2 regions of the Paenibacillus sp. FSL W8-0426 genome follow, and region 2 is predicted to be linked to the other one. Evidence: a T-box and tRNA genes for the amino acid it is inferred to sense, from the RefSeq annotation. Region 2 holds a T-box; the other holds one or more tRNA genes.
The links. A T-box is a leader RNA that pairs with one kind of tRNA and senses whether it is charged. The one in region 2 lies ahead of metG (methionine--tRNA ligase), so its partner is inferred to be a tRNA-Met.
Positions count from the first base shown of each region.

Region 1: it encodes a tRNA-Met, which carries the amino acid that the T-box ahead of metG (methionine--tRNA ligase) is inferred to sense. The anticodon was not compared.

Region 1 is NZ_CP150203.1:5,456,280-5,463,957, reverse strand. Features, by position in the region: rRNA gene MKY59_RS24695 (23S ribosomal RNA) at 1-1,462, shown strand, start outside; rRNA gene rrf (5S ribosomal RNA) at 1,584-1,700, shown strand; tRNA gene MKY59_RS24685 (tRNA-Asn) at 1,780-1,855, shown strand; tRNA gene MKY59_RS24680 (tRNA-Glu) at 1,860-1,931, shown strand; tRNA gene MKY59_RS24675 (tRNA-Val) at 2,054-2,129, shown strand; tRNA gene MKY59_RS24670 (tRNA-Met) at 2,145-2,218, shown strand; tRNA gene MKY59_RS24665 (tRNA-Asp) at 2,225-2,302, shown strand; tRNA gene MKY59_RS24660 (tRNA-Gly) at 2,454-2,528, shown strand; tRNA gene MKY59_RS24655 (tRNA-Arg) at 2,534-2,610, shown strand; tRNA gene MKY59_RS24650 (tRNA-Leu) at 2,624-2,704, shown strand; tRNA gene MKY59_RS24645 (tRNA-Pro) at 2,710-2,783, shown strand; gene MKY59_RS24640 (BofC C-terminal domain-containing protein) at 2,916-3,617, shown strand; gene ruvC (crossover junction endodeoxyribonuclease RuvC) at 3,814-4,317, shown strand; gene ruvA (Holliday junction branch migration protein RuvA) at 4,314-4,928, shown strand; gene ruvB (Holliday junction branch migration DNA helicase RuvB) at 5,003-6,013, shown strand; gene MKY59_RS24620 (SpoIID/LytB domain-containing protein) at 6,121-7,678, shown strand, end outside.
Region 2 is NZ_CP150203.1:4,487,885-4,495,562, forward strand. Features, by position in the region: gene MKY59_RS20030 (zinc ABC transporter substrate-binding protein) at 1-713, opposite strand, end outside; gene metG (methionine--tRNA ligase) at 1,067-3,082, opposite strand; T-box leader at 3,133-3,390, opposite strand; gene yidD (membrane protein insertion efficiency factor YidD) at 3,443-3,697, opposite strand; gene MKY59_RS20045 (Fur family transcriptional regulator) at 3,701-4,159, opposite strand; gene MKY59_RS20050 (copper amine oxidase N-terminal domain-containing protein) at 4,738-7,095, opposite strand; gene nagZ (beta-N-acetylhexosaminidase) at 7,348-7,678, opposite strand, start outside.

The DNA of each region.
Region 1 (7,678 bases), 970 kb from region 2:
GCGATGGGGGGACGCAGTAGGGTAGTGACGCAGGCTGATGGATGCCTGTCCAAGCAGTGAGGCTGGTTAGTAGGCAAATCCGCTAACCGCAAGGCTGAGCTGTGATGGGGAGTGAAAATTACAGTAGCGAAGGTCATGATCTCACACTGCCAAGAAAAGCCTCTAGCCAGATGAAGGTGCCCGTACCGCAAACCGACACAGGTAGGCGAGAAGAGAATTCTAAGGCGCGCGGAAGAACTCTCGTTAAGGAACTCGGCAAAATGACCCCGTAACTTCGGGAGAAGGGGTGCCCCGGTAGTGTGAATAGCACGAGGGGGCCGCAGTGAAAAGGCCCAAGCGACTGTTTAGCAAAAACACAGGTCTGTGCGAAGCCGTAAGGCGAAGTATACGGGCTGACGCCTGCCCGGTGCTGGAAGGTTAAGGGGAGCGGTTAGGGAGTAATCCCGAAGCTGTGAACCGAAGCCCCAGTAAACGGCGGCCGTAACTATAACGGTCCTAAGGTAGCGAAATTCCTTGTCAGGTAAATTCTGACCCGCACGAATGGCGTAACGACTTGGGCGCTGTCTCAACGAGAGATCCGGTGAAATTTTAATACCTGTGAAGATGCAGGTTACCCGCGACAAGACGGAAAGACCCCATGGAGCTTTACTGCAGCTTGATATTGAATTTGGGTACGATCTGTACAGGATAGGTGGGAGCCTGAGAAGCATGAGCGCCAGCTTGTGTGGAGGCACCGTTGGGATACCACCCTGATCGTATCTAGGTTCTAACCTGGTGCCCTAATCGGGTACAGGGACAGTGTCAGGTGGGCAGTTTGACTGGGGCGGTCGCCTCCTAAAGAGTAACGGAGGCGCCCAAAGGTTCCCTCAGAATGGTTGGAAATCATTCGAAGAGTGCAAAGGCATAAGGGAGCTTGACTGCGAGACCTACAAGTCGAGCAGGGACGAAAGTCGGGCTTAGTGATCCGGTGGTACCGCATGGAAGGGCCATCGCTCAACGGATAAAAGCTACCCTGGGGATAACAGGCTTATCTCCCCCAAGAGTCCACATCGACGGGGAGGTTTGGCACCTCGATGTCGGCTCATCGCATCCTGGGGCTGAAGTAGGTCCCAAGGGTTGGGCTGTTCGCCCATTAAAGCGGTACGCGAGCTGGGTTCAGAACGTCGTGAGACAGTTCGGTCCCTATCTGTCGTGGGCGTAGGAAATTTGAGAGGAGCTGTCCTTAGTACGAGAGGACCGGGATGGACGTACCGCTGGTGTACCAGTTGTTCCGCCAGGAGCACCGCTGGGTAGCTATGTACGGACGGGATAAGCGCTGAAAGCATCTAAGCGTGAAGCCCCCCTCAAGATGAGATTTCCCAGTATGTAAGACCCCTTGAAGACGACGAGGTAGATAGGCTGGGGGTGGAAGTGCAGCAATGCATGGAGCTGACCAGTACTAATCGGTCGAGGGCTTATCCAAGAAAATGCAGGTTCTAAGATCGCAGGTTTCGTTTCGAATCCAGTTTTCAGAGAGCAATCTCTGAGTGAAAAACGAGTACATCACGGATGTGCGGATCGTTTTTCAATCCAAAGCAAAATCGTTTGGTGGCGATGGCGGAGGGGTTCCACACGTACCCATCCCGAACACGACCGTTAAGCCCTCTAGCGCCGATGGTACTTGGACCGCAGGGTCCTGGGAGAGTAGGAAGCCGCCAAGCGAACTCTTTCATCCTACATAGAAAACAATATGTTGACGTTGTACGATGAATTGCATTTGCATACACAAATGCATCATATTCCCTGATAGCTCAGTTGGTAGAGCACTCGACTGTTAATCGAGTTGTCACAGGTTCGAGTCCTGTTCGGGGAGCCATTATGGCCCGTTGGTCAAGGGGTTAAGACACCTCCCTTTCACGGAGGTAACAGGGGTTCGAATCCCCTACGGGTCATTGTAATTCCATTGCAATAAAAGGGGTGAGAACCCTAAAGGTTCGTCGGAGGATAACTTCGTTAGCTTAGACTTCGCAGTCTCGAACGAAGTGAGAGTATCCCCTACGGGTCATAGCAATATGGAGGCTTAGCTCAGCTGGGAGAGCATCTGCCTTACAAGCAGAGGGTCGGGGGTTCGATCCCCTCAGCCTCCACCATATACTTTTTAACGACGCGGGGTGGAGCAGCCCGGTAGCTCGTCGGGCTCATAACCCGAAGGCCGCAGGTTCAAATCCTGCCCCCGCAATAAGATGGAACCGTGGTGTAGTTGGCCTAACATGCCTGCCTGTCACGCAGGAGATCGCGGGTTCGAATCCCGTCGGTTCCGCCACTTGAATATTCATCAGGGATGAGAATCCGGGAATGGGTTCGTCGGAGCATTTACTTCGAAAGCATAAGCTACGCAGTCTCGAACGAAGTGAGAGTATCCCGTCGGTTCCGCCACTTGAATATTCTTCAGGAATTAACATTAAAATTCATATGCGGACGTGGCTCAGCGGTAGAGCATCGCCTTGCCAAGGCGAGGGTCGCGGGTTCGATTCCCGTCGTCCGCTCCAAATATGCGCCCTTAGCTCAGCTGGATAGAGCGTTTGACTACGAATCAAAAGGTCGGGAGTTCGAATCTCTCAGGGCGCGCCATTTAATTAAATAAGCCGGTGTGGCGGAATGGCAGACGCGCTCGACTCAAAATCGAGTGGGGAGACCCGTGGAGGTTCGAGTCCTCTCACCGGTATTTAACGGGATGTAGCTCAGCTTGGTAGAGCACCTGGTTTGGGACCAGGGGGTCGCATGTTCAAATCGTGTCATCCCGATCTTTCGAAAGACGGACTATCATAATAGATAGTCCGTCTTTATTGTTTTCCATGAGAGAAACTGTTTTATTTTGCATAAAGCTGAGCCCTTTCGGTCACAATATCCTTAAAACAGGGATAGAAGGGGTTCATGTGAACACATTTAAGCTCAGAAAACAATTAAAGCGACGTTGGCGTCGATGGAAACGCACAGCATGGATGGCTGTAGCTTTGATAACGATCACGGTTTTGGCGGGTAGTGGATTGTCCATCTCTTCGCATGTTCAGCGGCTGCTGACAACCCATTTCGGTGAGGCTAAGGCTGTTATGGGGCTTGCCGAACCGGAAGCACAGGTGACGGAAAAAGCGCAAATGGTGTTGAAGCAATTGGGAACGGACCCACATCGGTTAACTCGGGTTGTCCTCGAGACACGTTATATTTGCGGGATTGAAACGGAGCAGTTGGGGCGTTTAACGAATTCACAGCTAGAAGCATTGTTGCTTCAGCATCCTGAATGGGAGCCTGAATTGAAAAGTACTGATCTTGTTCAAATCAGTCAACAGATTGACGATCTTTCACCGTTGTGCAAAGAGAAGGCGTATATCAGCGTCGATGCCGTAGGGAATTTAAATTTATATGAAGGACGTCCAACCAAGGAGAAAGTCATCCGGACATTTTTTCAAATGGATGTGGGTTCCCTCGAATCTTCTTTGCCGGAAGGGGTATTGGAACAATTGCAGCAAGGGATACGCGTACAGGACAAAGATGAATATAACAGTGTGATCTCCACATTTAGCGATTATGCCCTCGATCGGGAGTATGAAGCAGCACAGCCTGTGCAAAGCGGTGGGTAAAAACAAACCAACATAATAGGTGGAGTGTGCCAAGGCATCGTCGGATGCCTTTTTTGCATTGTTGAAAATGATCGAAACGCATCAAATGATGCGGCATCATCGTCTCGACAAAGTTTTTCCTGCCGCAGGATCATAAACTTTGTTATAATGAAATGAACGATACATATGTTCGCTTTATTGTAAGGGAGAGATGGTTTTGCGTTTTTTGGGGATCGACCCGGGGATAGCGATTGTCGGCTTTGGTTTTGTGGACAAAATCGGAAGCCAGGTAAAGCCTGTGCAGTACGGCTGCATTCAAACCGAGGCTCATACGCCCGAAGAAGAACGGCTGCTTCATGTGTATGAGGGCATGGTGCAGTTGATTGATAAATATAAACCGGATGCGATTGCGCTGGAGAAGTTGTTTTTTAACCGAAACGTGACGACAGCCATGTCGGTCAGCCAAGCGAGAGGGGTCATGGTGCTTGCAGCAGCTCAGAAAGGGCTGCCGATCGCGGAATATACGCCAATGCAAATTAAACAGGCCATCGTGGGTTACGGCAAGGCGGAGAAACGCCAGGTGCAGGAGATGGTTCGTATGTTTTTGCGTTTGCAGGCCATTCCGAAACCGGACGACGTGGCGGATGCGCTGGCCGTAGCCGTTTGTCACGCCCACTCATACACACTAAATAACAAGTTGAATGAGGTATTGCGAAAATGATAGATTTTCTTAGAGGACAGTTTGTGCTTGTGGAGAATGAATATATTGTGTTGGATGTGCATGGAGTGGGGTATCGCGTGTTCTGCCCTAATCCCTTTGTTTTTGCCAAACAAGAAGGGGAAATCACGGTGTATATCCATCACCATGTACGTGAAGACGCAATCCTTTTGTTTGGTTTTGCATCCCGGGATGAGCAGCGTCTTTTCCGCAAATTGATTGAGGTATCCGGCATCGGGCCGCGGGTTGCATTGGGGATTCTGGCAGGGGGAACGCCTGAGCATGTCGTTACGGCGATTTATCAAGAGAACATTACGTTCCTGACCAAATTGCCGGGAATCGGCAAAAAGACGGCACAGCGCATGATTTTGGACCTGAAGGACAAATTGGACGGCTTCGGTACGGCTGCATTGGCGACAGGGTTGTTTGCCCCTCCGTCGGAGGAACAGGGCAGCGGGTCTGCGTGGGATGAAGCTCGAGAAGGCTTGAAGGCATTGGGTTACACGGACAGCGAGCTGGATAAAGTATGGCTGAAGCTCAAAAAAGACGCCACTGCGGCAGATTCGGTGGATGTGCTGATGAAGCGGGCGCTGCAGATGCTGTTTAAAGGATAGCGAGCTGATCGGTGACAGACCATTTCAGACAACCAAGTCAACCAAGCAGCCAGCAAAGAAGGTAGGGATATAACATGGAAGACCGGATTATTTCCGCCAACCTGATGATGGAGGACCAAGCTGTGGAGCTGAGCCTGCGTCCCCGGTATTTGAACGAGTATATCGGACAGAATCAGGTCAAGGAAAATTTGAAAATATACATCGAAGCCGCAAAAATGCGTAATGAAGCGTTGGACCACGTGCTGTTGTACGGTCCTCCCGGACTGGGGAAAACAACGCTGGCCAATATTATCGCGAACGAGCTCGGCGTGAATCTAAGAACAACATCGGGCCCTGCGATTGAACGTCCAGGAGACTTGGCTGCGCTTTTGACCAACTTGCAGGAAGGTGACGTCTTGTTCATTGACGAGATTCACCGCTTGCATCGTACCGTGGAAGAAGTCATGTACCCGGCCATGGAGGATTTTGCGCTGGATATTATGATCGGCAAAGGCCCGAGTGCACGTTCCGTGCGTCTCGATTTGCCTCCATTTACGCTGATCGGTGCAACGACGCGTGCAGGATTGTTGTCGGCTCCGCTCCGCGATCGTTTCGGCGTGATCAGTCGTTTGGAATTTTACACGGTGGATGAACTTGCGTTTATCGTGTCGAGGGCTTCGGAAATTCTTGGCGTCGACATCGTGGGCGATGCGGCAGAGGAGATTGCCCTTCGTTCTCGCGGTACGCCGCGGATTGCTAACCGTCTCTTGAAAAGGGTACGGGATTTCGCCCAAGTGCGGGGGGACGGCATGATCACGCAGGCTTTGGCAGAAGAGGCGTTGAAACGTTTGCAGATCGACCCGAGAGGGTTGGACGAAATCGACCATAAGATGCTCAAATCCATGATTCAAAGTTTCAAAGGAGGCCCGGTCGGGCTGGATACGATAGCTGCCACCATCGGGGAAGAGAGCCAAACGATTGAGGACGTATACGAGCCTTATTTGCTGCAGATCGGCATGCTTCAACGAACTCCGAGGGGCAGGGTGGTCACGGATTTGGCGTATCACCACCTGGGCATTCCCCTTCCGCCAAGGGACGGGAAGTAATGGTTGGATGGAGCATCTGACGCAACATCAACGATAAAAAAGAAGCTCATAAGCAGGACGCATATTTCCGATAATCCAATGGATATAGCATGGAGAGGAGTTTGATTGTGGGAAGAGCGAGGAATACGAACAAGTGGAGCAGACGCATTAAGGTTTTTGCGGCGGCATTGCTGACTGCGGGATGCCTGCAGTTGCCTGCCTATGCGGCAGAAAGCGACGGCCAAACGATCCGGGTTGCGATGTTTGCGAACCTGGGAAGCACGTACAAATCGACAACATCGCTTATTACGCTGGAATCCACGGGAAAATGGAGCATTGGTTCTGACAGCGGAGCCAACTTAAGCATCCCTGCAGGGCAAATCCGATTCAGCGCGGACGGTTATAGGGTTAAAGTGCTGGAAACGACCGATTTCCAAACGGCGTCGGCTGCGGCTAAACGGTTACAGGCCACTGCGGACACGCCGCTGCTGTTTACAACAACGGTCAACGGCAAAGAGACCTATCAGCTGTATACAGGCAATTATGCGACAGCAGCGCAGGCCGGACAAGCCGTAGCCCGTGTCCAAAACACGGCTGCAGCCCAACTTGGCGGCCAGAAACCGGTGGTTACCGGAAGCAAACGGCTGACGACGGGCACGTACAGTTCGCTTGAGGAGGCGCAGGCAGCACAGGCGACTTTGCTGTCGGCAGGCATTACGGCTTATCCTGTGCTCCAATTGGGGGCAAATGCTTCGGGATACGCGGTTTGGGTGGGCGAAGCCTCCACGGATGCAGAGCTTGCGGCACTGAAAACAACGGTTGATGCTCAAGCACCTGGTTTGAGTTTATCTACAGTGAATGACGGTCAACCCGGGCTGATCATCCGTACGGATGCAGGACTCAGCCTGGATGCTCTCAAAACGGCAGCACATTATACGATGGCAGGCACCAATGCCAAAGCTTTGGTACAGGGAGACGGCAGCGGAATCAAAGTCGCGGAGCGTTCACAGCGGACCTACCGCGGCGATATGGAAGTCAGCATCGTTAACGGGGACCTGGCTCTGGTCAACGTTGTACCGCTGGAGCAATACCTGTATTCAGTCGTGGGCGCAGAAGTGTATTCCTCGTGGCCGGCAGAGGCGTTAAAAGCTCAGGCTGTAGCAGCGCGTTCCTATGCGCTTCAGCAGGGTGACCGCTTCAAGATTGCCAATGTCGTGGATACAACGCTCAGCCAGGCGTACAACGGAATGGGATCCGAGAATGACAAAGTAAACAGCGCCGTCGATGCGACCGCGGGCGAAGTGGTCAAGAGCGGCGGTAAAATCGTCGAGGCTGTGTTCTCGTCCAATGCGGGTGGGCAGACGGCACATCCTTCCGAAGTTTGGAACGGCGCAGAAGGTGTATTCAATACGGTTGACAGCTCGGGAGATGTTGCGGCCCAGGCAGGACTGCATACGTGGTATCACGTGCTTCTTAGTTCGGGGGTCAGCGGATATATACGCGAAGACAACGTGAAGGAACTCTCTTCCCAAACGAATGCAGGGCTATCCAAAGTAACGGTTACGGCTCAAAATACCAACGTGCGACCGATTCCGATGATCCAGTCCAATGTGAACCCGGTGGCAAAAATGAATCCAGGCAACGAAGCCGTAGTTTTGGCGAAAGTGCCTGAATCAAATACGTATT
Region 2 (7,678 bases):
ATCGCATGCTGTGTCAGGCCGTAATCGCGTGCCAGATAACCAAACGCCTGATGGGATACGACGATTTCCTTGTTCGGCACTTTGGAAAGCTCGTCGGCAAATCGTTGATCCAGTGCTGCCAATTTGGTTTGAAGCGCTTTGTAACGCTGCTCGTAGCCTTCTTTGTGAGCAGGATCTGCTTCCACAAGGCTGTTTTTGATATTTTCGGCCATGATCAAGGCTGATTTCGGACTCACCCATGTGTGAGGGTCGATATGATGACTGTCTACCTCTTCTGACCCCGCGTCGTTTGCATGTTCGTCGGCATGTTCATCCTCATGAGCGTGTTCTTCCGATTGTTCCGCACCATGATCGTGGCCATCGTCGCCTTCCGCCATCAAGAGATCCACGCCGTCGCTGACCGCCACTGCTTTAACCTTGGAGTCGCTATCCAGCGACTTGAGGAAATTCGGCACCCACCCTTCAAGCCCGGCACCGTTATATAAGAAAAGCTGGGCTTTGGACGTGTTGACGATATCTTGGCTCTTTGGCGTCCAGTCATGCGGCTCTACCCCGGTTGGCAGCAAGTTGATTACGTTCGCATCATCTCCGCCGATCGCAGCCGTAAAAGCGTACACCGGATAAAACGTCGTTACGACGTTGACTTTGCCTTCTTCGATTTTGGCACTATTGGAGCTGTTTTGCCCACAAGCGGACAAGATTAGCAAACTCATAACCAGCAAACTGCTCCAAAGCAGACGAGACCGCTTGCCTTTGCGCCGGGCAGTCGCCTGAATCAATGACGGTTTTTCTCTCAAAAATTTCATTTTTTCTATCACTCCGCATCACTTAATCGTAAATATTACTGATAGAATTATAGGTAACCTACCCACCGTTGTCAAGCGTGCTCTCCTTTTCATTCTATCCAGATCTGCGGAGCTTTTATCAGTCTATGCCTGGTTGTCCCCCTTCATGGCCCCTTTCTGGCTAAAAAAATGGTGAAAAAAGTGACCCGACGAATCGGGTCACTTTCATGCAGCACATACGGGTGCCATAGTTTATTTATGCATACAAGCATGCTGTTCCGTTATTTTACTTGTGCGCCATTGGGCATGCTGTCAGGAACGGTAGCAAGCGTAAGCTGATCGCCATGCGATGCCGCCAAAATCATGCCTTGGGACAGCTCGCCGCGCAGCTTCACCGGTTTCAGGTTCGTTACGCAAATGACTTTGCGGCCGACCATGTCTTCCGGCGAATAAAACTTCGCGATACCGGATACGACCTGACGCTGCTCATAACCGAGGTCCAGCTGCAGCTTCAGCAATTTATCCGCTTTTTTGACGGGCTCGCAGGCGATAACCTGCGCTACGCGCAGCTCGACTTTCGCGAAGTCATCGATGCCGATCTCTTCTTTGCTCTCCGGTGCCTCCACGGCTTCAGCCGCTGTGTTTGCTTGCGGCGCCTCAGGCTGTGCATCCGCCTTTTTGCCGCCGGTCATGGCTTCGGAGATGTAAGCCACTTCCTGTTCTGCATCCAGGCGCGGGAAAATCGGATCTCCCTTTTGCAGCGCATTTCCTGCCGGGATCAGTCCCCATTGCTTCGTTGTATCCCAAGCAGTAAGCTCGCCTTCCTGGATGCCGAGCTGTTCCCAAATTTTAAGCGGTGCACGCGTGAGGAACGGTTGCAGCAAGATGGAAGCGATGCGCAGGCTTTCGATCAGATGGGACATGACCGAAGCCAGTTCGCTGCGTTTCTCTTCGTCACGAGCCAACGCCCACGGCTGAGTCTCGTCGATGTACTTGTTGCTGCGGCTTACAAATTGGCTGATTGCCGTTAACGCAACGGAGAACTGCAGATTTTCCATCGCCTGCTCCACTTTTTCCACGGCCGCATGGCCCGCTTCTTCAAGAGAAGCATCGAATTCGGTTACGCCGGAAGCAAATGCCGGTGCTTTGCCTTCGAAATATTTATCAACCATCGCTACGGTACGGTTCAGCAGGTTGCCGAGGTCGTTCGCCAAATCGGAATTGACGCGTTCCACGAAGCTTTCTGGCGTAAAGGTGCCGTCCGAACCGAATGGAACTTCGCGCAGCAGGTAGTATCGCAGCGCATCCAGACCGTAACGGTCAATCAGCGTAACCGGGTCAACCACATTGCCTTTGGATTTGGACATTTTACCGTCCTTCATCAGCAGCCAACCGTGCGCAAATACCTTTTTCGGCAATGGCAGGTCAAGCGCCATCAGCATGATCGGCCAATAGATCGTATGGAAACGTACGATCTCTTTACCGACCAAATGTACGTCCGCCGGCCAGAACTTGTCGTAGAGCGACGAATCGGCGGAGCCGTAGCCCAGTGCCGTGATATAGTTGGACAGCGCATCGGTCCATACGTATACGACGTGTTTCGGGTCGCCTTTTACTTTGACGCCCCATTCAAACGTCGTCCGGGAGACGGCCAAATCCTCCAAGCCAGGCTTGATGAAGTTGTTGATCATTTCGTTTTTGCGGGACTCCGGCTGAATGAAGCCAGGGTTCTCCTCATAAAATTGCAGCAAACGATCGGCATATTTGCTCATCCGGAAGAAGTAGGATTCTTCTTTCACCAATTCCACCGGATGACCGCTGTCCGGGCTTTTCGCGGCAACAATGTCGCCCTGCTCGTTCCGCTCCACGTCCACCAGCTGGGTTTCCGTATAATAGGTTTCGTCCGGAATGCTGTACCAGCCTTCGTACTCTCCTTTATAAATGTCGCCCTGTTTCAGCAAACGGTCGAAAATGTCCTGCACCACCGTTTTGTGACGCTCTTCCGTGGTACGGATAAAGTCGTCGTGAGAGATGTCCAGCTTTTTCCACAGATCCTTGATGCCTGCTACGATGCCATCGACGAAAGCTTGCGGCGTTTGGCCTTTCTCTTGCGCTTTTTGTTCGATTTTTTGTCCATGCTCATCCGTGCCCGTCAAATAACGGACATCGTATCCGCGCAGACGTTTGTACCGGGCCATCGCATCGCCAGCCACCGTCGTATAAGCATGCCCGATGTGCAGCTTGTCGCTTGGATAATAGATTGGTGTCGTCAGATAAAACGTTTTTTGTTCAGCCATGGCTGATTTGCCTCCTTTTCGGTTTAAAGAACACAAAAAAACTCCCGCCCCAATGGGACGCGAGTTGTTCTCACGTGTTACCACCCAAATTCCCCGCGCTTTTCGCAAACCACGGGCTCTGTCGGTCCTCAGACCGTCCATTAACGCTGGATCACGCCCCAATCTTACAGCAAGCGGTTAATCCCGCACTGCATGCTCGAAAGAGGTCCCTCCAGGACCATTTTCCAGCCTCCTCCCAGACCGGTTCTCAGCTTCTCCGGCTCTCTGCGCTGGGGGTGTGTCTGTACTTATCCCTTCACTGGAAATTATTATACATGAAATATACTGAAACGCTGCCCCTTTTGTCAAGTCGGCTGCAGACTATTTGGAAGAAGCTATGACGGATTTGTCCGCTTTCGGCGGGACCAAATCCACGCCGCCCGGATGGAACGGATGACATTTGGCGATGCGCTTTGCGGCCAGCCATGATCCTTTCAAGGCGCCATGCACCTCAATGGCCTCCATCGCGTACGCCGAACATGTCGGATAAAAACGGCAGGTCGGCGGCTTGAGCGGAGAAATGCAGCTGCGATATACCCGAATGGGCGCCTGTGCCATTTTTCGCGTCAGCTTCATCGCTTAATGCTTCCCGTGAGAATGTCCCGAAACCGCTTTGGCCGGAGCATGCTCCGCACAATCTTTACAATACCCGAACACTTCGAATTTATGATCCACAACCTGAAATTGTTCCGGCGCATCCGCAAGCTGCATGGGGCAAAATACGATCGGATATGTTTTTTGGCATTTCAGGCAAATCATATGGTGATGGTGATGATCCTCGCTGCAATGGGCGCGGAACTTCACCCCGTCCTCAAAAATAATCTGCTCCAGTACACCCAATTCCTGCATCACCCGCAAATTGCGGTACACCGTGTCGAAGCTGAGTCCGCTATAGTTTTTGCTCATATATTCATAAACGTCCTTCGGTGTCAAAAAACCGGGAGATTCGGCAAACAACCTGGCCAGCGTTTTCCGCTGATCCGTGATGCGAAGCCCCTGCGAGGACATCGTGCTAATAATCTGCTCTGTTGTCAGCATGACCTGCAACACCTCCTGCCATACATATGCTCATGCAATGGGTCAAGCAAAGCCGACAGAGCGGTGCTGTAACCGATGCAAATGGCCGCTTGTATTTTCTTACTACTAATAATGCCTCAAATTTCGCTTCGAGTCAACGAAAGCAGTCAGCCGCCCGATCGATCATCCAGCATGAACTTCCCTGAGGAAACCTCGCATGAGCGTATCTATGCACGGACGGAATATGTGCATTCAGCTGACTGCAAACCTACGAAAAAGGACTCCTTGCGGAGTCCTTCCATGACGGTTTAGAACAAGTTTCTGTTCGGGCGACTTTTGGGGTGACAGGGTATACGATAATATAAGCTCTCACTCCAAACCGTCCGTTTTCCGGTCCATCTATATAAACCGCACTAATCAATCACACAAGGCCACTACGAGTGCAGCACCATCTTCCGATCGCTGTTATCCCCAGATTTTTTTGATTCCCCTTCTCTAGAAGGGAAAATCCGGTGATAAAGGCGACTGCTTCGCTTCTCCAGATTGCTCCTGACTCTCCGTTAACGTGTGTATGTTTTTTGCGGTTTATATAAAAATTGTTATTTTTTCTCTTCTGGAAGCGGTGTGAACAACAAGTTAACCGGCAGATTGCTACCCGGTGCGGCAGAGAACAGAATCGTTACGCTCTCTCCATAAGATCCGGTGCGATAAAGCACGCTTTGTTCATTCGGCGCGCTAACGGAGCTGCTTTGCGCAATCTGTACAACCTGACCATTGACCAGGGCAACGCCGGAGTATTTGCCTCCGCGAGGGTTCAGGGAAATCAACGTCCGTGGAGCAACGTTGTTCAGCGTAATTTTGTATAACACGCCAAAGTTGCCTGCATTGGACGCATCCGTGTAAGCCATCGGATCCGTTCCGACCAGATTCGGATCGCTTGCATTATCGCCAAGCGGCATGCGGGACGGTTTGGCACCGATTGGCTCATCGTAGGTAATAACCCGTGTAGCATTCGGATACGTACCACGGTTATGAACGCCGTCGCGGTCAAGCACAGGCAATGTAGCCAAAGCTTCCATCGGATCTTTGTTTGCATCGATCATGATGACGTTATAATCGAGTTGATAATCACTGAATACGTCCGAATAGAGCGAAATAACTTGTCCTTGTTTCATCGGCAGCGCACTAAGCTCCGTCAAAATCAGCTTGCTGTCGCCAGGCTCAATATAGATTTTCTTTTGATCCTTACCTTCCTGCATCGACTGGAACCATCGGTCAATGGACAATTTCCCTGCGGCTGTAGCGATTGGGGAAGGTCCCGCAAAGCCCATGTTTTGCTGTTCGAGTTGCGCCGTATACGCGTTGTTGTTCGTTGCGACAACATACATTTTAACGGCTTTCCCCGTGTTGTTTACATGGTGAATCATGAAGCGGGTCTGACCGAAAGAAGACTCTTTATATACAATACCTTCGGAATTCACCGTTTCCGGACTGTTGCTGCGGATCAGCAGGCTTGGTTCGTCTGTATACGTATAAGGCACTTTTTCCATAGCAGGCACATCGCCGCCGTTAAAGACGAATTTCTGTCCTACCGGGGTGAAAAGCTGATTGAAATCAGAAAGAGTATACAACGTCTCATTGGTAATTGTAATGACTTTGCTGTATGTGTCGGTTTCACCGTGTTTGTCCGTAACGGTGATGGTCACCGTTTTGGGCCCTGGAACGAAGAAGGCCAGTGCATTGTTATCCCATTCCACTTTTTCGATGGCGTTTTCATCATCCGTACTTTGGTCGATATACGTGATTTTTTCGCCCATCTTGTACTCTTCCTTGTCGGTCTCGAACATGGCGACAGGAGGCAGGTTTGGTTTCTGTACTTGAATGGTTACGGAATACGGGTCGCTCCATTGACCGCTCGAATCCTGAACTTCATAAGTAATCGTATACGTGCCGGGCTGATCGAACGATTCCTGACGGCCGGTCCAGCGTTCGTCAACAATGTTCAACCCTTTCGGAGAACTGGATGAAGTCACGTAATCTACCTTGTCACCTGCAAAAATTTCCTTTTGGGAAATCTTGAAGCTTGCAACCGGTTTGGTATTCAGATTCAGCACAACCGTTTTGGCCGACTGATTTACTTTATAAGTAATGTTCAAGGCCTGCGTAATGGAAGTTAACGGGACCATGAACGTATTTTTTTGCTGATAGGCAGGGCCTTTCATCGTTCTGGACTCGCCATTTACGGTGTAGACCGTGCTGTTCGTTTTGAAACGAAGCTCGCTTTCGCCGCTAATAATGATCGTTTCCTTGGTGGTGTTGTCATATTTGACTTCATATCCTACACGGTCTACCAATGCCCGAATGGCAACATACGACACGCCGTTTTTGACCGTCATGGGCTGCCCAGCCAAATACGTCTTTCCGTCTTGCTCCATTTTGTTGCTGTTCATGTACAGCGTCAGATCACCGCCTGATGTTCCGGAAGACGTTCCTCCTGCAGAAGGTTGCTCTGCCTGAACAGGGGTCGTTGGAGTCTCGACATCCTCCGCGCTGCCGTCTTCTTGGTCCGCAGCATCCGGATCAGGTTCAGTCGCTGATGTTTCCCCATCTGTGGTTGGTGTATCCACACCTGTTGCTGGTGTTGTTGGCGTTACTTCTTTGGTTGGTGTTGTTCCGGTTGTTGGCGTTGTTTCAGTTGTCGGTGCTGTTTCGGTTGTTGTAGAAGTTTCTTTGCCTTCAGTGGACTGAGCACTGTTGGAAGCGTCGCTGCTCCCTGTCTTGACTTCACTCTCGGCAAGCGGCTGTTCTTTCTTGATGACCTCTACGGATTTTACTTTGGCAGTATGAACTGGTTCTGCATCGCCTTGAGCTGCTGGTTGCGCATTCACCGAACCAACTGCAAATGCTTGAAAAACAGCTAAAGCGGTAAATATGGACAATTTTTTCTTCAAATTCATTCTTTTTCTTTGGCTCCTTCTGCTCCCACGTAATATTATCCCCCTCAAAAAGTCATACTATTAGACGCGGGTGACCGGGAAAAGTTGCTAAAATTATTTGATTAGAAATGTAAAGTTTTAATAGAGCGATAACACTATGAAAATAGTTAGTTATCATTTCATTGCATTCATAGCTTCATCCATCAAAAAAACCTTGCCGCTATATGGATGAACTTCACCACATAACGGAAAGGTTTGTCCTTGCCTTCCATGTTAACTTAATCGGACGGGCAAGCTTCCACTCGGATTCAATTCGCCCGTAATCAAAAGGGAGAGTCCACGTACCACGGCAGGCGTATTTTCATATGTGCACACGTAAGCTCCCGGCCGGGGAATTTCGAACAGATCATAGGGATTACGCAAAGCTACGACAATCAATGAATGTTTCTCACTCAGCCGTTGGATTATGTTGCGCTGACCTTTGGGAAGAACTCCTGCCGAGGTATAGGTGCATACGATGACTTGGTCTCCCTTTATCACGCTTTGCAAAATTCGTTCTGCTTCATCATAGGACGGCTGGGTCGTTATTTTATACTCGCGGACA